One region of the Variovorax sp. SPNA7 genome, then DNA from elsewhere that is predicted to be linked to it. Evidence: predicted binding sites of a transcription regulator. Region 1 holds the regulator's gene; the other holds the start of a gene.
What was found. Region 1 encodes HrcA, which represses chaperone genes, less so after heat shock. Its sites were predicted from a motif close to TTAGCACTCNNNNNNNNNGAGTGCTAA; they were not measured.
Positions count from the first base shown of each region.

Region 2: the regulator HrcA is predicted to act here: its motif matches at 2,194-2,220, upstream of RZE77_RS05340 (co-chaperone GroES).

Region 1 covers NZ_CP138513.1:4,873,530-4,883,471, reverse strand. The annotation lists gene mutY (A/G-specific adenine glycosylase) at 1-311, shown strand, start outside; gene rapZ (RNase adapter RapZ) at 327-1,205, opposite strand; gene recN (DNA repair protein RecN) at 1,205-2,884, opposite strand; gene RZE77_RS22850 (NAD kinase) at 2,886-3,797, opposite strand; gene hrcA (heat-inducible transcriptional repressor HrcA) at 3,826-4,836, shown strand; tRNA gene RZE77_RS22840 (tRNA-Ile) at 4,869-4,945, shown strand; tRNA gene RZE77_RS22835 (tRNA-Arg) at 5,010-5,086, shown strand; gene cysC (adenylyl-sulfate kinase) at 5,329-5,967, shown strand; gene RZE77_RS22825 (hypothetical protein) at 5,964-7,022, shown strand; gene greB (transcription elongation factor GreB) at 7,062-7,634, shown strand; gene RZE77_RS22815 (RelA/SpoT family protein) at 7,651-9,909, opposite strand.
Region 2 covers NZ_CP138513.1:1,179,323-1,189,264, reverse strand. The annotation lists gene RZE77_RS05350 (T6SS phospholipase effector Tle1-like catalytic domain-containing protein) at 1-1,209, opposite strand, end outside; gene RZE77_RS33340 (DUF3304 domain-containing protein) at 1,206-1,598, opposite strand; gene RZE77_RS05340 (co-chaperone GroES) at 2,303-2,593, shown strand; gene groL (chaperonin GroEL) at 2,624-4,276, shown strand; gene xylB (xylulokinase) at 4,435-5,907, opposite strand; gene RZE77_RS05325 (AraC family transcriptional regulator) at 5,953-6,891, opposite strand; gene RZE77_RS05320 (carbohydrate kinase family protein) at 6,904-7,872, opposite strand; gene RZE77_RS05315 (transaldolase family protein) at 7,893-8,564, opposite strand; gene RZE77_RS05310 (L-iditol 2-dehydrogenase) at 8,976-9,764, opposite strand; gene dalD (D-arabinitol 4-dehydrogenase) at 9,761-9,942, opposite strand, start outside.

The DNA of each region.
Region 1 (9,942 bases):
ATGCACAAGGCCGCGTCTGGCTCGAGAAGCGGCCGGCCAAGGGCATCTGGGCCGGGCTCTACTGCCCGCCCGTGTTCGAGAGCCGCGAAGAGCTGCTGGCCGCGCTGCCGCCGGCGGCGCTGGCCGGCGCACAGGACCTGCCGCCCTTCGTGCATGTGCTGACCCACAAGGACCTGCACCTTCATCCGGTGCTGCTGCAGGGCAGCCAGCCACAGGGCGATGCCGCGCGCTGGGTGGATGCGCAGGAGTGGGGTCGGCTGGGGCTGCCGGCACCGATGCGCAAGCTGCTCGAGAGCAGCAGCGCGGACTAGCCGGCGGACGCGAACTCAGGCCGCGTCGAGTTCGCGGTGCCGCTTGAGGGCGACCCAGCGGGTTCCGAACGCGCGTGCGAGCTGCTCGACCAGGAACACCGAGCGATGCTGGCCGCCGGTGCAGCCGATGGCCACGGTCACGTAGCTGCGATGGTCCCGCGCCAGCGCATCGAGCCAGCGCGAGAGGAACTGCTCGATGTCGTCGTACATGCGCGCGACGTCGTCGTGCTCGCGCAGCCATTCGACCACCGGCGCATCGCGACCGGTGAGCGGCCGCAGCGCGGGCACGTAGTGCGGATTGGGCAGCATGCGCACGTCGAACACGTAGTCGGCGTCCAGCGGCACGCCGCGCTTGAAGGCGAAGGATTCGAACACCAGCGTCAATGCACTGCTCTGCGGCGCCGAGATCAGCGCCTTGATGTAGCTCTGCAGCTGGGCCGGCCGGATGAGGCTGGTGTCGATCACGTCGGCGCCGTCGCGCAGGTCGGCCAGCAGTTCGCGCTCGAGTTCGATGGCCTGCACCAGCACGCGCTCCTGCTCGGGCACGTCGTTGCGGCCCTCCTGGCGCGACAGCGGATGGCGCCGGCGGGTTTCCGAATAGCGCCGCAGCAGTGCGTCGGTGGTCGCATCGAGGAAAAGCGAGCGCAGCGAAACGCCGTCCTGCCGCAAGGCCTCGAGCTGCTGCGGAACGATCGGCAGCGACACGCCGCTGCGCACGTCCATGGCAATGGCCACGCGCGTGGCCTGCTGCTCGTGCTGCAGCGCGATGAAGGCGGTCAGCAGCTCGGGCGGCAGGTTGTCGACGCAGTAGTAGCCGGCGTCTTCCAGCGCATGCAGCGCCACCGACTTGCCCGAGCCCGACATGCCGGTGATGAGCACCAGGTCGAGTTCCATCACAGCGCCGCCGAAGTCTTGTGGCCCAGCATTTCGCGGGCATGCGCCAGCGAGGTCTGCGAAAGCTTCTCGCCGCCGAGCATGCGGGCGATTTCGCGGGCGCGGGTGTCGTCGTCGAGCCGCGAGACGCCGCTTTCGGTGCGCGGGCCGTCCTGGCCGGCTGCCGTCGTCTGGCGCTTGGCCACCACCAGGTGGTGGTCGGCGCAGGCGGCGACCTGCGGCAGATGGGTGACCGCCAGCACCTGGCGATCGCGCCCGAGCTGCTTCATGAGCCGGCCCACGGTCTCGGCAACGGCCCCGCCGACGCCGGCGTCGACCTCGTCGAAGATCAGCGTCTGCGCGGCGCCGAGCTGGCTGGTGGTGACCGCAATGGCCAGTGCGATGCGCGAGAGCTCGCCGCCCGAAGCCACCTTGCCGATGGGGCGCGGCGTGCTTCCGGGATGGCCGCTCACGAGAAAGGCCACGTCTTCGAGACCCGCGCGGCCCGGCTGCGCCAGCGGCAGCAGCTCGACCTCGAAGCGCCCGCCCTGCATGCCAAGCCCCTGCATCGCCTGCGTGACCGCCTCGGCCAGGCGCGGGGCGGCCAGCTTGCGCGCCTTGGCGAGCGCCCTGGCTTCCTTCAGGTAGGCCTGCTGCGCACCTTGTTCGGCGCGCTCCAGGCCTGCGAGATCGCTCTGTGCGTCGAGCGCCTGCAGCTCGGCCTGCCAGCCGGCCAGGAGCGCCGGCAGATCGTCCGGCGTGCGCTTGTAGCGGCGCGCGAGCGACATCCACAGCCCCATGCGCTCGTCGAGTTCGGCCAGCCGCTGCGGATCGGCCTCGGCGTCGCGCAGGTAGCTGTGCAGCGTGTGGGCGGCATCGGAAGCCTGGGCGACGCTGGAGGCCAGCACTTCGCCGAGGGCCCGGAATTCGGGCTCGATGTGCTCGCAGTTCTGCAGCAGGGTGACGGCGCGCGACAGGGCGGCGAGCGCGCCGCTGTCGTCGTCCTCGAGCGCCTGGCTCGCGCCCTGCGCCGCGTCGATCAGCGCCTGCGCATTGGAGACGCGCGCGTGCTGGGTCGAAAGCTCTTCCCACTCGCCTTCGGCCGGCGCCAGCTTCATGACTTCGGCGATCTGCCATTGCAGCCGCTCGCGTTCGCGCAGCAGCGAATCTTGTGCCGAGCGCGCATGGTCGAGCGCGGAAAGCGCCTGGCGCCAGCTCTGCCAGGCTGCGTCCAGCGCATCGGTGCGCACGCCGGCATAGGCGTCGAGCAGGCCGCGCACGGCCTCGGGCCGCGTCAGGCTCTGCCATGCATGCTGGCCGTGGATGTCGAGCAGGCGGTCGCCGAGCTCGCGCAACTGGGTGGCGGTGGCCGGGCTGCCGTTGATCCAGCCGCGGCTGCGGCCCTGCAGGTCGACGGTGCGGCGCAGCAGCAGGGCGTCGCCGTTTTCGAAGCCGCCCTCGTCGAGCCAGGCCGCGAGTGCCGGGTCGGCGTCGAATTCGGCGCTGACGTCGAGCCGTTCGGCGCCTTCGCGCACCGCGCCCGCGTCGGCCCGGTTGCCGAGCGCCAGCTGGAGCGCATCGATCAGTATCGACTTGCCCGCGCCGGTCTCGCCGGTCAATACAGTGAAGCCTGCCGACAGGTCGAGTTCGAGTGATCGCACGATCACGAAGTCGCGCAATGCGATGCGTCGCAGCGCCATTTCAGGAGCCCCCTTCGTTCCAGTGAAGTTTCTTGCGCAGCGTGTCGAAATAGCTCCAGCCGCGCGGGTGCAGGAAGCGCACGCGGAAGTCGGAGCGGCGCACCACCACGCGATCGCCGATCGCGAGCGATGCCAGCGACTGCATGTCGAAATTGGCGCTGGCGTCGCGCCCCGCCACCAGTTCGATCACGATTTCGTCGGCATCGGGCAGCAGCACGGGGCGGTTCGACAGCGTGTGCGGTGCAATGGGCACCAGCACCCAGCCCGGCACCGCCGGATGCAGCAGCGGCCCGCCGGCCGAGAGCGCATAGGCCGTCGAACCCGTGGGCGACGCGATGATCAGGCCGTCGGCGCGCTGGTTGGCCACGAAATGCCGGCCGACCGAAACGCGCAGCTCGACCATGCCCGAGGTGGCGCCGCGGTTGACCACCACGTCGTTCATCGCCAGCGCATCGAAGACCGAGGCGCCGTCGCGCATGACCTGCGCATGCATGAGGCTGCGGTGGTCTTCCTCGTATTCGCCGGCCAGCATGGGAATCAGCGTGGCCTGGTAGTTGTCCAGCGGAATGTCGGTGATGAATCCGAGCCGGCCGCGGTTGATGCCGATCAGCGGAATCCCGTAGCAGGCGAGTTGCCGGCCGATGCCCAGCATGGTTCCGTCGCCTCCCACCACCAGGCCCAGATCGCAGCGCTGGCCGATTTCCTCGACGCTCAGCGGCTGGTAGCGGCCGCCGACGCTCGCGTCCGTATCGGCTTCCTCGGCCGCCGATCTTTCGACGAACACCTCGCACCCTTGCGATTCCAGGAAGGCGCCGATATCTTCCATCACGCCGTCGCGGGCATCGGCCTGCGCCCGGGCGCCTGAAGCCTGGTATTTGCCGATCAGCGCGACGTGACGAAAGCGGGAAGTCATCTACAAATTACAACACTAAAATCTTGCAATGCTGGACGACCGTGCCAAGTTGCTCCTCAAGACGCTGGTCGAGCGTTATATCGCCGAAGGCCAGCCGGTCGGGTCGCGGACTTTGTCGCGCGCCCCGGGTCTTGACCTGTCTCCCGCGACCATCCGCAACGTCATGTCCGACCTCGAGGGATTGGGGCTGATCACCAGCCCGCACACCTCGGCCGGACGCATTCCCACCGCGCGCGGCTACCGGCTGTTCGTCGACACCATGCTCACCGCCCAGCGCGAGCACATGAACGCGCCGAGCCACCTGCCCCCTGACCAGCCGCAGAAGGTGATTGCCAACGCGGCCAACCTGCTGTCCAACCTGTCGCAGTTCGTCGGCGTGGTCATGGCGCCGCGGCGCGCCTCGGTCTTCAAGCAGATCGAGTTCCTGCGGCTTTCGGACCGGCGGCTGCTGGTGATCATCGTCTCGCCCGACGGCGACGTGCAGAACCGCGTGATCTTTCCGGAAGCCGATTACACGCAGTCGCAACTGGTGGAAGCATCGAACTACATCAATGCCCACTACGCGGGCCTGACCATCGAGCAGGTGCGCGACCGCCTGCAGTCCGAAGTCGAAAAACTGCGCGGCGAGATTGCCGCGCTGATGCAGGCGGCGGTCAAGGTCAGTTCCGAGGTGCTCACCGAGGCACAGGAAGACGACGTCGTGATTTCCGGCGAGCGCAACCTGCTTTCCGTCACCGATTTTTCGAGCGACATGGGGCAGCTGCGCCGTGCCTTCGAGCTGTTCGAGCAGAAGGCGCAGCTGATGCGGCTGCTCGACGTGTCGAGCAAGGCCGAGGGCGTGCGCATCTTCATCGGCGGCGAGAGCCAGGTGGTGCCGTTCGAGGAGCTTTCCATCGTCAGCGCCAACTACGAAGTCGACGGACAGGTGGTGGGCACGCTGGGCGTGATCGGCCCGACCCGCATGCCCTACGAGCGCATGATCCAGATCGTCGACATCACCTCGCGGCTGGTCAGCAATGCGCTGAGCCACCGCAAGTAAGCGACGCCGCGAATAGAATCGTGGCCTCTCGTGGGCCGTTAGCTCAGTTGGTTAGAGCAGCGGACTCATAATCCGTTGGTCGATGGTTCAAGCCCATCACGGCCTACCACTTGCATTCATTTCTGAGCTTGGTCCGCCAAGGCCCAAAAATGGATGCTATAATCGATAGCTGTGCGGCTGTAGCTCAGTTGGATAGAGTACTTGGCTACGAACCAAGGGGTCGTGGGTTCAATTCCTGCCAGCCGCACCACTCTTTGAAGGGTTAGGACATTACGTGTCCTAACCCTTTTTCTTTTTGCGCGGCGCTCTGCGGAATCTTTTTCCGTTCAACGAGATCACGGGCAATGTCCCCGTTCCGGGGCTCCGTGCGATGCGATCGGTCCTGCGCCAGACGCTCTCGACCTTCGGGTGTTGTTGAGGCATTCTTGATGTTCATCGGAGGAGCCGGAAGAAAACGGGCCGCTTGAGAACCTTCGTCTTCCTTCACGCCGGGTGAGCCATCTCTCTTGGATCGCCACACCCGGGCAGATCTGTTTTTCGATGCCAGAACAGTTGCAGAATCCAGACGATCGTCCTGCTTCGACAACGCCGCGGCCGCCGCCCGTCATATGGCTCACGGGGCTGTCCGGCGCGGGAAAGTCCACCATCGCCGCCGCCTTGCAGCCCTTGCTGCGGGCCCAGGGCGTGGGTGCCGTGAGGCTGGATGGAGACGAGGTCCGCAAGGGGCTGAACCGCGGGCTCGGCTTCAGCGCGGAAGACCGCCACGAGAACATCCGCCGCATTGCCCACATCGCGCGGCTGTTGAACGAGCAGGGCATCGTGGCAATCGTTGCCGTCGTTTCACCGCTGCAGGCGCTCAGGGATCTCGCGCGCTCGATCGTCGGCCCTTCGTACCACGAGGTCTTCGTGCATGCGCCCTTGGCCGTCTGCGAGCGGCGCGATCCCAAGGGGATGTACGTGCGAGCGCGGCAGGGCGAGATTGCGCGCTTTACCGGCGTGTCCGACATCTTCGAAGCACCGGCAAACCCCGCTCTCACAGTCGACACTTCCAGCTGCGATGTCGCGGCCGCGGTGGAGCAGATCATGGCTTCGCTGGAAGGTTCGGCGCCAACCTGGACGCTGCATCAATGACGCCCGCAAGAAAAAACCACCTGATGATTGCCGGAACGGGGCGCGCCGGCACGACATTCCTCGTTCAGTACCTGGCGGCTTGCGGGCTGGATACGCATCTTGCAAGGCATCCGGCAGCGAGCACCTATAACGAGGATGCCAACGCGGGCCTCGAGGACCTGCCGTTCGACAACCCCGACCTGCCCTACGTCATCAAGTCGCCCTGGCTGCATGCCTATGCCACGCGCCTGCTCGCGGACCCGTCCATCGCGCTCGATGCGGTGATCTTCCCCATGCGCAGCATCGTGGAAGCCTCTACCAGCCGCGTGGTCAACGAGTTGCGCGCGCGGTATGCCATGGAAGGGCTGCCGGACGATTGCCGGCTTTGGGAGTCGTGGGGAACCACGCCGGGCGGTATTGTCTATTCGCTCAATCCGATCGACGAAGCGCGCCTTCTTGCGCTGGGCTTTCATGAATTGATGCACACGCTGGTCAAGCACGACGTGCCGCTGGTGATGCTCGACTTTCCGCGTCTCGTGGAGGACCCGGCGTACCTCTATGACAAGCTGCATCCGGTCCTCGGCGCGAAGCTCGACAGGGAGCGCGCACTGTCGGCCCATCGGGAGACGGCAGTGCCGGCGAAGGTCCGGGTGGGCAGGGAGCTTGCTGACCACACCGCGGGCACGCCGGGCATCGAATTTCCTTCTCAGGCCACCCTGGACCGCGTGGCGATCAAGCGTGAACTGGACAAGGCCGTGTCCGAGCGTGCCGTTCTCCAGCGGAAACTCGACGAAGCGACTGCTGGCCGTGCCGAGCAGCAGCGCGAACTGGACGAAGCCATTGCCGGCCGCGCGGCCTGCCAGCATCAATTGAGCGAGGCGATCGCCGATCGCGATGCGCGCCAGCATGAACTGGCCGAATCCCGGCGCAGCCAGGCCGTTCTCGCGCAGGACCTGGAGCGCGCAAGATTGCGCGCCTCGCACCTGGAAGCGCAATGCGCTGCCATCCGGGCCTCAAACTCGTGGCGCGTGACGGCGCCGCTGCGCACCCTGTCGCGAATGTTGAAAATACGGTGAAGAGGCCATCCCTTCCTTGAGACCAGAGGTTCTACCAAGTTGAGCAAAGCATTCACCAAGGAAATCGAGAGCGACGGTGACGACGACGGCGGCGAAAGCACCGCCCCCGCACTGCCGAGCGGCAGCAAGAACTACATGACGCCGGCGGGCTATGCCCGGCTGCGCGACGAACTGCTTCAGCTGATGGACGAAGAGCGGCCGAAGGTCGTCGAGGCGGTGCACTGGGCCGCCAAGAACGGCGACCGCTCCGAGAATGGCGACTATCTCTACGGCAAGAAGCGGCTGCGGGAAATCGACCGGCGCATCCGCTTTCTCACCAAACGGCTCGAAATCGCCGAAGTGACCGATCCCTCGGTGCATCACGGCAGCGACCAGGTGTTCTTTGGCGCAACGGTGCGCTATGTGGACGAAACGGGCGACGAGCGCAGCGTGACGATCCTGGGCATCGACGAGGCGGACAGCGCCCAGTCGCAGGTCAGCTGGATCTCCCCGATTGCCCGCGCGCTGCTCAAGTCGCGCGAAGGCGACGTGGTGAAGCTCGTGACGCCGGGCGGCGCCCATGAGGTCGAGCTGTTGTCGGTCAGCTATCCGGCGCCGGGCACGGCGCGCTAGCTTTCCTGCCCGCCGGTCAGGGCGCGGGAACCGTCCTTGCGGCGGTCAGCACCGAGGCCGTGCGCCGCGCGGCGCGCAGTACGCTGTCCAGGTGGGTGCGGTCGCGCACTGCAATCACGAAGCGCAGGTCGGTCGAATCCTGCGGCGTCTCGTCGGCCATTTCGACGTGGGTGATGTCGGCTTCGGCGTCGGCCAGCGTCGCGGCCACGCGCGCGAGCACGCCCTTGTCGTTGCGTACCGTGATGACCACGCCGGTCTCGAAGGTGCGGGTCGGCTCGTCCGCCCATTCGACCGCGAAGAAGCGCTCGCTGTCCTTGTGGCGCAGGCGCTGGCCCACGCCGCAGGATTCGGTGTGCACGACCAGCCCTTCGCCATGGCCGAGGTAGCCGACGATCTCGTCGCCCGGAATCGGCCGGCAGCACAGCGCAAAGCGCACCGACGAGTTCTCGCTGCCATCCAGCGTGACGGCGCCCTGGGAAATGGTCTCGTGCGAGATGAAGCGCTCGCGGCTCAGCAGCAGCGCATCGGGCCGCTCGCCGAGTTCGGACAGCATGGCCACCAGCCGCTTTGCCACGATGCTGGCAATCCGCTTGCCCAGGCCGATGTCGGTCAGCAGCTCGGCGCGGGTTCGGTTACCGGTGAAGCGCAACAGCTTTTCCCACAGCGCCTGGTGCTCGGCGTCCTCGGCCGGCAGCTTGCTGAGGCCTTCGGCGCGCAGTGCCTGGGCCAGCAGTTTCTCGCCCAGGCCTTCGGATTCGGCATGGGCCAGGGTCTTCAGGTAGTGGCGGATCTTGGAGCGCGCCCGGCCGGTTCGCACGAAGCCGAGCCAGGCGGGATTGGGCGTGGACACGGGCGCGGTGATGACCTCGACCACGTCCCCGTTCTTGAGCTCCGTGCGCAGCGGCACCTGGTCGCCGTTGATGCGTGCCGCGGAGGTGTGGTCGCCGATGTTGCTGTGGATGGCGTAGGCAAAGTCGACCACCGTGGCGCCGCGCGGCAGCGCCAGGATCTGGCTCTTCGGCGTGAAGACGTAGACCGCATCCGGAAACAGGTCGACCTTGACGTGGTCCCAGAACTCGGCGGCGTCGCGGGTTTCGTCCTGGATGTCGAGCAGCGACTGCAGCCACTTGGTGCCGAGCCGGTCGTTGCTGGCCGCGTTCGGCTCGGCCGCCTTGTAGAGCCAGTGCGCCGCCACGCCCGATTCGGCCACCACGTGCATGGCCTCGGTACGCAGCTGGAACTCCACGTTCACGCCGGCCGGACCCACCAGCGTGGTGTGCAGCGACTGGTAGCCGTTGAGCTTGGCGATCGCGATGTGGTCCTTGAACTTGCCCGGCAGCGGCTTGTACATCTGGTGCAGGATGCCCAGGCCCGTGTAGCAGGCGATCACGTTCGGCACGATCAGGCGAAAGCCGTAGATGTCGGTCACCTGGGCGAAGCTCAGGTGCTTTTCTTCCATCTTGCGGTAGATCGAGTAGAGCGTTTTCTCGCGTCCCGCGATGCGCAGCGTCATGTTGGCGTTGGCAAAGGCGGTCTCGACCTCGCGCTGCACCTTCTGGATCAGGTCGCGGCGACGCCCGCGCGCCTTGGCCACGGCCTTGGACAGCGTGGCGTAGCGCCACGGTTTCAGATGCCGGAACGACAGTTCCTGCAGTTCGCGGTAGGTCTGGTTCAGCCCCAGACGGTGCGCGATGGGCGCGTAGATCTCGAGCGTTTCGCGCGAGATCCGGGCCCATTTCTCGCGCGGCGCATCGTCGAGCGTGCGCATGTTGTGCGTGCGGTCGGCCAGCTTGACCAGGATGACGCGCACGTCGCGCGCCATGGCCAGCAGCATCTTGCGGAACGACTCGGCCTGGTTTTCCTCGCGGGTGTTGAACTGCAGCTTGTCCAGCTTGGTGAGCCCGTCGACCAGCTCGGCCACCGGCGCGCCGAAGCGCTCGATCAGTTCGGGCTTGGTGACCCCGCAGTCTTCGATGGCATCGTGCAGCAGGGCGGCCATCAGCGCCTGTGCGTCGAGCTTCCATTCGGCGCATTGCGCCGCCACGGCAATGGGGTGGGTAATGTAGGGCTCGCCGCTGTTGCGCAGTTGGCCCAGGTGGGCTTCGTCGGCGAAGCGGTAGGCGCGGCGGACCAGCTCGGTGTCTTCGGGGCTCAGGTAGTCGAGCCTGGCGGTCAGCGCGGCAAAGCTCGCGGCAGCCGCATTCAGCGCCGCCGGACTCGGCTTGTGCGTGCCCCCCGTGGGGGCATGGGACTGATGTTTGGCAACCGCGCTCATGGCTACCACTTTAGCGTGACCGCTCTATGGACG
Region 2 (9,942 bases), 2.2 Mb from region 1:
GGGCACCAATGCATCTGCCACCGGTTCCCGCAGTTTTTCCAGCGGCGTGAAAGGCACGCCCGCAATCATGGCCGCGCAGTACATCTCGAAGCCCGGGATGCGCGCCAGCTGCCGGTCGTCCTGCTTGCGCACCAGTTGCCAATCGTCCTGTTTCCAGTCGTTCTTGCCCAGGCACATCGGCATGTAGCCGCCACCCACGTCGGAGTGCGAGCCGGGGTACACATACTCCCGCACGTTGGGCGGGTACTTGCCGTCGATGCGCACTGAGTCGAGCGGAAAGCAGGCGCGCACCTCGTGGCCCGCCACCAGGTGCAGGCACTGCTCCACGGCCGGTTGCACCTGCATGTTGTTCCAGGCCCAGCTCTGGCGCCCCTCGAACACGCTGTACAACCCGGCCGCACCGACCGAGGCCACGGTGTCGAAGAGGCCCAGGAACTGCACGCGCAGCGGGATGCCGGCAAAGAGGTAGCCGCCGTCCTTGTGTTCGCAGATCTCGTAGAGCCAGTTGACGAAAGCGCGCGCCTCGGCGGCGCCGCGAGAAAACCCGAAGACGCTGAGATTGATCTGGGTGATCTCGGGCTTGCGGTTGACCAGCTGGGACTTGAGCTTGGTCTGCCAGGTGTCCTTGAGCGTCTTGCGCCGTTCCGGGCCGAAGGAGGTGACGCCGCTCAGGTCGCGGGCCAGCTTGGCCGCCGTCTTGTTGTCGAAGATGTTGGACTTGTAGGCATACCAACTGACGGCATTGAACATCCGCGTCAGCCCCCAGATGATCCGCGGTTCGCCGTACCACGCACTGGTGGAGCCCAGCGTCTGCGAGATCTGGCCACCGAAACCCTTGCCGTCGTCGCCGATTTCTTCGAAGGGCGTGCCCACGCCGGGTATGTAGTAGCGGAAGTAGCCTGTGGTGCCGGACGTGTATCCGCCCTTATCTTGGCCTGGAAACGCGTGATACAGCCGCACCACATTGCTGTGCTTTTGTTCGCGCGGAGGACGCTCTGGCTTCTTGAAATCCGCATCCTCGTTGTTGCCGGTGCCATCGAAGAACATGCCCACGAAGATGACGCCGGTGCAGCTGGGCTTCGAACTCACAGGGTTGGCGGCGCAGACCGCCTTGTCGCGCTGCATCAGTTCGCGTGGCGTCAACGGGCGCTCGCGGCTTCGGGTCAAGCCGAGGGCGGGGTTCAAAGCCGCATCGATGCTGTCGGTCATTCAGGAAGCCTCCCTTCCTTCTCGTATTCCAGCAGTTGCTTGCTGGTTTCCCAGGGCAGCTTGTCCTCTTCGCTCATGGGATAGCGAGGATGCTCGATGCCATAGTTGGAGACCACGACCTTGACCTTGTGATCTGGATAGAAATGCGCCTGAATATCTCCCGTGCGCTTGGAATATTCAGGGATTTCAACTTCCGCTTCCTGAGGCGGTGGCGGTCTGGGACCACCTTGCGTGGTGTCGTAGCTCCACTGCACTTTGACCTTCATGCCGGGGCGCCAACGCGCCGGAACTCTTCCGCAGCATGACGATCCTCCGCCTCCAGATCTCGGCGTCAGGTTCGGCCCCCCTGCACCATCAACCGTAAAGCTCGCGATGCCCCAGTCGCTCATGTGGTTGTAGCCCATGACTGACGCTGGGACCATCTCATCGCCGCAACCGACCAGCAGCAGCGCGCATGCGCCTGCAGCCAGCCAACCCAGCTTCTGCCTCCAGGCAAGGCGGAAGGTCGATCTAGCGATCTCTATGAATTTTCTGAGCAAGGTGTTCCCCATCACGATGGTGGCGGGCTTGCCCAGCAGGGCCTTCGCGTCGATGGCGTTGTTGCTGCCCAGCAGGTCCAGGTCGAAAGCGTGGGCCTGACTAAGCGCCTCGCGCCCGACCAAGCGGTGGAATTGCAGTGCTTCGCCCAGCGGCGTCTGGATGGTGACGCGGCGCTTCATGGCTGCCGCAGGCGTGCAGGCACGCCGTGTAGATTGAACATGGGACTCCCTGAATGCGTCCTGCCGCTCCGGATACGGGCTGGCTTTTGTGCAGGGATTATGTAAGTCGATGTTCCTGCGGCGGAAGCACCCGAAAGTAGCAATTGCGAGCCGCACACCCGCCGTTCACGTGAAAAAATGCACGTCCAGGGGCGGCGGCTGACGCCCGCTTCTCCCGCATCCACCCCGCCCCCGGCCCTTGAAAGTCCGCCGATTGCCCTTATGATTAGCACTCGCTGCTGACGAGTGCTAACAAGCCTCGCTTCCAGTCGATGGGCCGCCGGCCTTTCCCGCCGGCGCCCGACCACAACCCCGTTTCTTATCCAGGAGATGCAATGAAACTTCGTCCTTTGGCCGATCGCGTGATCGTCAAGCGTGTTGACAGCGAAACCAAGACCGCCTCCGGCATCGTCATCCCCGACGCAGCCGCCGAAAAGCCCGATCAGGGTGAAGTCCTGGCCGTGGGCCCGGGCAAGCGTACCGACAAGGGCGACCTGACCGCACTGACCGTCAAGGTCGGCGACCGCGTCCTGTTCGGCAAGTACAGCGGCCAGACCGTCAAGGTCGATGGCGACGAACTGCTGGTCATGAAGGAAGACGACCTGTTCGCGGTCGTCGAGAAGTAATCCATCCATCCCCATTCGGAGTAATAAAACATGGCAGCAAAAGACGTAGTCTTCGGCGGTGAAGCCCGCGCACGCATGGTCGAGGGTGTCAACATCCTCGCCAACGCAGTCAAGGTGACCCTGGGCCCCAAGGGCCGCAACGTGGTGCTCGAGCGCTCGTTCGGCGCCCCCACCGTCACCAAGGACGGTGTGTCGGTCGCCAAGGAAATCGAACTCAAGGACAAGCTCCAGAACATGGGCGCCCAGCTCGTGAAGGAAGTGGCTTCCAAGACCAGCGACAACGCCGGTGACGGCACCACCACCGCGACCGTGCTGGCCCAGGCCATCGTTCGCGAAGGTTTCAAGCTGGTGGCTGCCGGCATGAACCCGATGGACCTGAAGCGCGGCATCGACAAGGCTGTCACGGCCCTGGTCGCCGAGCTGAAGAAGGCTTCCAAGCCCACCACCACGTCGAAGGAAATCGCGCAAGTCGGCTCGATCTCGGCCAACAGCGACGAAACCATCGGCAAGCTCATCGCTGACGCGATGGACAAGGTCGGCAAGGAAGGCGTGATCACCGTGGAAGACGGCAAGTCGCTGGACAGCGAACTCGACGTCGTCGAAGGCATGCAGTTCGACCGCGGCTACCTGTCGCCCTACTTCATCAACAACCCCGAGAAGCAATCGGCGCTGTTGGACAACCCCTTCGTGCTGCTGTTCGACAAGAAGATCAGCAACATCCGCGACCTGCTCCCCACGCTGGAACAAGTCGCCAAGGCTGGCCGTCCGCTCCTGATCATTGCCGAAGAAGTCGAAGGCGAAGCCTTGGCTACGCTGGTGGTGAACACGATCCGCGGCATCCTGAAGGTCGTGGCTGTGAAGGCACCTGGCTTCGGCGACCGCCGCAAGGCCATGCTCGAAGACATCGCCATCCTGACGGGCGGCAAGGTCATCGCTGAAGAAGTGGGCCTGACGCTCGAAAAGGTGACGCTGGCCGACCTGGGCCAGGCCAAGCGCATCGAAGTGGGCAAGGAAAACACCATCATCATCGACGGTTCGGGCGCTGCGGCCGACATCGAAGCCCGCGTGAAGCAAGTGCGCGTGCAGATCGAAGAAGCCACGAGCGACTACGACCGTGAAAAGCTGCAAGAGCGCGTGGCCAAGCTGGCCGGCGGTGTGGCAGTGATCAAGGTTGGCGCTGCCACCGAAGTCGAGATGAAGGAAAAGAAGGCTCGCGTGGAAGATGCATTGCATGCCACCCGCGCTGCAGTGGAAGAAGGCGTTGTGGCTGGCGGCGGCGTGGCTCTGCTGCGTGCCAAGCAAGCCGTGGGCGACTCGATCAAGGGCGACAACGCCGACCAGGACGCCGGCATCAAGCTGGTGCTCAAGGCCATCGAAGCACCCCTGCGCGAAATCGTGAATAACGCCGGCGGCGAAGCCTCGGTGGTGGTGAACGCTGTGTTGGCCGGCAAGGGCAACTACGGCTTCAACGCTGCGAACGACACGTACGGCGACATGCTCGAGCTGGGCATCCTGGACCCGACGAAGGTCACCCGCACCGCGCTGCAGAACGCCGCCTCGGTGTCCTCGCTGCTGCTGACGACCGAAGCCATGGTCGCCGACGCACCGAAGGATGAGGCCGGTGCCGGCGGCGGCATGCCCGACATGGGCGGCATGGGTGGTATGGGCGGCATGGGGATGTAATTTCGCTCGCCCCCAGGCTGCGCGGCACTTCGTGTCCGCTACGCCCACCCCCTACCGGGGGCAACACCTGCGGCCCGGCAAAGCCGGTTCCGCGGTGTTTCGCGAAAGTAAAAAACCCGTCTTGCGACGGGTTTTTTTATGGGCGCTCGGTGCTGGCTCTATCGAAACTGGTCGCGCAGCGCCATATAGAGCACCTGGAAGCGCGCATGGCGCGTCTTGTGCCCATCGGCACCTTCGAGCGAAGGCACCAGCTGTTGCTTCACCGGCGGCAGCGTGCACACCTCGGTCACTTCGCCGCCGTCGGCCAGCCACGCGAGCCGCGCCGCACCCAGCGCCCCACCCGTCTCGCTGCCCGCGTACAGCGTGAGCGGCACCTGGAAGATGTCGGCCAGCAACTGGCCCCACCAGACACTGCGCGCGCCGCCGCCCACCAGCGCCACTTCGCGCAGCGGCATGCCGGTCGGCAGCCGCAGGGTGTCGAAGCCGTCGCGCAGCCCGAAGCTCACGCCCTCGACCACGGCATAGGCGATCTCCGCCGGCCCGTGCGCATGCGTGAGCCCGAACAGCACGCCCTGCGCGTAGGGGTTGTTGTGCGGCGACCGCTCGCCCGAGAGGTAGGGCAGGAACAGCGGGCAGCGCGCACGATCCGCCAGCGCAACCGACGTCGCCGCTTCGAGCAGCGCGGCCTCGTCGGCGAACCTGAAGGTCCTGGCGGCCCAGCTCACCGCGCTCGCAGCCGAGAGCATCACCGACATCTGGTGCCAGCGCCCGGGCAGCGCATGGCAGAAGGCATGCATCGCCTGCGCGGGGTTCGGCAAAAAGCGGTCGGTCGAGACGAACACCACGCCCGAGGTGCCGAGCGACACGAAGCCCTGCCCCGGTTCCACCAGCCCCATGCCGACCGCGCTGGCGGCGTTGTCGCCCGCGCCACCGGCGATGAGCACCGCACCGCCGTTGCCCACGCCCCAGCGCGCGGCCAGTTCGGGCTTGAGCTGCGCCGACACTTCGCTGCCCTCGACCAGCCGCGGCATGTGGCCGCGCGTGAGCCCGGTGGCCGCGAGCAGTTCGTCGGACCAGTCGCGCGCACCGACGTCGAGCCACAGCGTGCCGGCCGCATCGGACATTTCGCTGACGGCCTCGCCGCTGAGCATGAAGCGCAGCCAGTCCTTGGGCAGCAGCACGCGCGCCGTGCGGTCGAAGATTTCAGGCTCGTGCTCGCGCACCCACAGCAGCTTGGGCGCGGTGAAGCCGGGCATCGCAAGGTTGCCCGCGATCTCGCCCAGGCGCGGCACGGCGCGCGCGAGCGCCTCGCACTGCGGGCCGCTGCGCCCGTCGTTCCAGAGGATGGCGGGGCGCAGCACCTCGCCCGCGGCATCGAGCAGCGTGGCGCCATGCATCTGGCCCGACAGGCCGATGGCGCGCACGGCCGAGAGCGCTCCGGCATGCGCGCCCCGCAGTTCGCCCATGACCTGTTCGAGCGCCTGCCACCACTGGCCCGGCGCCTGCTCCGACCAGAGCGGCTGGGGCCGGTCGACCGTGAGCGGCGCACGCGCCACGCCGACGATGCGGTGCTCGCCGGCGAGCAGCAGCGCCTTGAGCTCGGACGTGCCGAGGTCGAGTCCCAGATACAAGATGGTGCTCCCTGATTGCTGCCTTGAAAGCGCTCGGTCTGGCTGTCAGCCGAAGCGCGTGTCGGCCTGGCGCCTGAATTCGCTCGGCGTCATGCCCTTGATCTCGAGGAAGCGCCGGTTGAAGTTGGCCACGTTGTTGAAGCCGACCTGGTAGCAGATGTCGGTCACGTAGTGGTCGGTCTGCATCAGCAGGTGGCAGGCGCTGTTGATGCGCACGCGGTTGACGAAGTCGGTGAAGCTGTTGCCGGTGGAGCGCCGGAAGAAGCGGCTGAAGCGGCTTTCGCTCATGCCGAGCTCGGCCGCCACATCCGACATGGAGATCGGCTCCGCCATGTTGCTGGTGATGCGGTTGACGATGTCGTTGATCTGGTCGACCTGCGCATCGCCCTCGACACCGTGCGCGCCCTGCATCTGCACGCTGGAGAGCAGCCGGTAGTCGGTGCATTGCGCGAGGTCGGCCATGAACTCGAGGAACAGGCCGAGCCGGCGCACGCCGCGCGCGGCCTTGATGTTGTCCCAGTGCGCCTGCGCCTGCTGCGACATGCCGAAGAACTCGATGCCGTGCCGCGCGCGTTCGAACAGCTGCATCACTTCGCGCAGTTCCGGAATTTCGGCCGCGGCGCGCTCGATGGGCTCGTGGCGGAACTGGATCACCCGGTCGCGCCCGGCGGCGCCGCCTTCGGGCACGTCCAGCGAGATCCAGTTGTGCGGCAGCCGCGGCCCGCAGAGCACGAGGTGCCCGGGCTGGAACGGCCCGATCCAGTCGCCGATGAAGGCCTTGCCCGAAGTCTCGGTGATCAGGTGCAGCTCGTAGTCTTCATGGAAGTGCCATCGCACCAGCGGGCTCGGAAAGCCGTGCGCCAGGCAGCGCACCAGTCCGGTTTCGGGGGCCTCGTAGCCCAGCGACGGGGAGCGCGCGATGTCGCGCTCCAGCTCGGGTTGGCGCTGACGGGGAATCGAGCGTTTGCGTGTGGACGTTGTCATGGCAGCACGGGGTCAGGGCCGGGAAGCGACGGCCTCATTGTCTTCCTGCGCCAGCGCGGCGTGAACCGCGTCGAGCGTGGGTGGATCGGCACCTTCGCGGGTGCAGTTGAGTGCGGCGGCGGTGGCAGCGAAGCGCATCACTTCGCGCCAGGCGTCGTCGCCAAGCGCGCCCAGCTGGGCCGGGTGCTCGACGCCATGCGCGAGCAGCGCGACCGAAAGCCCGGCCGTGAAGGTGTCGCCCGCGCCGATGGTGTCGACCACCTTGACCTGCGGCGCCGCCACGGCAAGCGGCGCATGCCCCGTGCGCCAGAGCGTGGCGCCCGCGCCGCCGCGCGTGACGATCACGGCATGCGCGCCGGCCTGGAGGCACTCCGCCGCCAGCGCGTCGACCGGCTGGCCAGGGGCGAGCAGTTCGGCGTCCTCGTCGCTGAGCTTGACCAGGTCGGCCATGGCGAGCCAGCCGGTCACGCGCTCGCGGTAGGCGGCCATGTCGGGAATCAGGCTCGGCCGCACGTTCGGGTCGAACACGATCACGCGGCGCCCGGCGTTGGCCATGACCAGCTCGGCAATGCGCGTGGCCGCCGGCTCCTGCAGCAGCGAGATCGAGCCGAAATGAAGGAAGCGGCACTCCGCCGGCAGTTGCGGCAGCGGCTCGGGCGCCCAGGTGGCGTCGGCGCTGCCGCGCGTGTAGAAGGCATAGCGGTTGGTCTGCGGCGTGCGCTCGACGAAGGCCAGCGTCGACGGCGCATTGCTGCGCAGGATGAAGCCGGTATCGACGCCGTTGCGTTCGAGAAAACGCATCAGCCGTTCGCCGAACAGGTCGGTCGACAGCTGGGTGAGAAAGCCGGTGGGCTGGCCCAGGCGCGCGCAGGCCACGGCGGTGTTGAGCGGCGAGCCGCCCTCGTGGCCCAGGAACGCGAGCGTGCCGGCCTCGCTGGCGGTGAAATCGATGAGGGCTTCGCCCGTGAGTGCAATGCGCATGGTTCTCGGATTCTCTTCTGTCAGGGCAAGGCGTGTGCATCGGCCAGGAAGCCGCGCTCCGCGGCCAGCGTGGCGGGGTGGTCGAGCAGCTCGGCAAAGAGGCGCGGCGGAATCGTGATGGCGCCCACGCCGAGTGCCAGCAACGAAAGATAAGCCTCGCGCGAGCGGATGCTGGCGACCAGCAGCCGCGTGCCGGACGAAGGGCGCTGCGCGACCAGCGCCTGCATCTGCGCGATCAGCGCCAGCCCGTTGACGCCGGCATCGTCGAGCCGCCCGAGGTACGGTGCCGCGTAGGCCGCGCCCAGCTGCGCGGCGAAGTGCGCCTGCTCGGGCGCATACACGGCGGTCCACGTGACGGGCACGCCCTGCGCGATGAGCCGCGCGCCGGCGTCGAGGCCCTGGCGCGTGGCGGGAATCTTCACGACCAGCTGGCCCCGGTCGAAGTGCGGAAGCAAGGCGGCCGCGTCTTCGAGCATGCCGTCGACGTCACTGGAATACACCTGGGCTTGCACCTGACGTGCGCCCAGCTCGATGCAGCGCTTCAGCAGACCGGGCACTTCGCCGCGGCCGATGCCGGCGCGCTTGAGCAGCGTGGGGTTGGTCGTCACGCCATGCACCACCGGGTGCGGCAGGCAGGCCTGCAATTCAGGCAGGTCGGCGCTGTCCAGGTACAGATGGAAGTCTTCGGTCATGACTGTGCGTTCTTGGTGCTGTTGTTCTTGGCGCTGTTGTTCTTGGCGCTGTTGTTCTTGGCGCTGTTGTTCTTGGCGCTGTTGTTCAGGGCGCTTCTGTTCAGGGCGCTTCTGTTCAGGGCGTGTGCACAGATCACCGGGTACTCCCCTCCGCGAATGTCCCCCGGCCTGCGGCCTCCTCCTTGATTTCGCTGCGGGGAGCACCCGATGCTCTGTGCACCAGGGCACGCTCGTTGTGCACCGCTGATCAACCAGTGCTCTGTCCAACGCTCCCGCCGATGGGGTGCCTTGCGCAGCGAAATAAAGGAGGAGGCCGAAGGCCGGGGGACATTCGCGGAGCAAGGTACCCCGTCGGCGGGAGCGAGCCCTGAATGACACCCAGCGCATCGAATCAAAACGCAAGCTTTCATCTCAGCTCATGACATTACCGCCATCGACATTGAGCGTCTGCGCCGTGATGTAGCGCGCCTCGTCGCTGGCAAGAAACACGGCCGCGCCCGCAACGTCGGCCGGCACGCCCATGCGGCCGAGCGGCACCTCCAGGCCCACGCGGCGCTTCTTCTCGCCGGGCGGCAGCCCCTCGGCCTTGGCGAACAGGCTGTCGACATGGTCCCACATCGGCGTGTCGACCACACCGGGTGCAATGCCGTTGACACGGATGCCGTGCGGCGCCATGGCCAGCGCGGCACTCTGGGTGTAGCTGATGACCGCGGCCTTGGTCGCGCAGTAGTGCGACACCAGCGCCTCGCCGCGCCGCCCCGCCTGCGAGGCCATGTTGATGACCGACGCACCCTGCGTGCCGGCCTCGACCATGTGGCGCAGCACGGCCTGCATCACGAAGAACATGCCCTTCACGTTGACCGCGAACAGCCGGTCGAACGAAGCCTCGTCGCTGTCGAGCAGCGGCGCCAGGTCGAACACCGCGGCGTTGTTGAACAGCGTGTGGATCGGCCCGAAGGCGACCTGCGCCTCGGCCAGCATGTGCGCGATGGCCTGCGTGTCGGTCACGTCGGCCGCGATGTAGGCCAGCTTGTCGGGGCGCTGCTGCTGCAGCGCGCGCACCGCCTCGGGCGCCGCCGCGGCGCGGTCGATCACGCTGCAGCGCGCGCCCTCGGCAATGCAGGCATCGGCCACGGCCAGGCCGATGCCGCCACCGGCGCCGGTCAGCAGCACGTGGCGGTTCTTCAGACGTTCGCTCATTTCGTTGCTCCAGGGTTCTTCAGGAAATTTGCCACGCGCGCGCTCGCTGCGCGCAGCGCGCCCACCAGCCGCGCATCGCCTGCGGCGGCGCCCCACAGCGCCGGGTCCGAGCACAGCGCGAGCACCGGATCGGCGGCATCGCAGATCGCGTGCGCCACCGCCTCGTCCATGCCCTGGT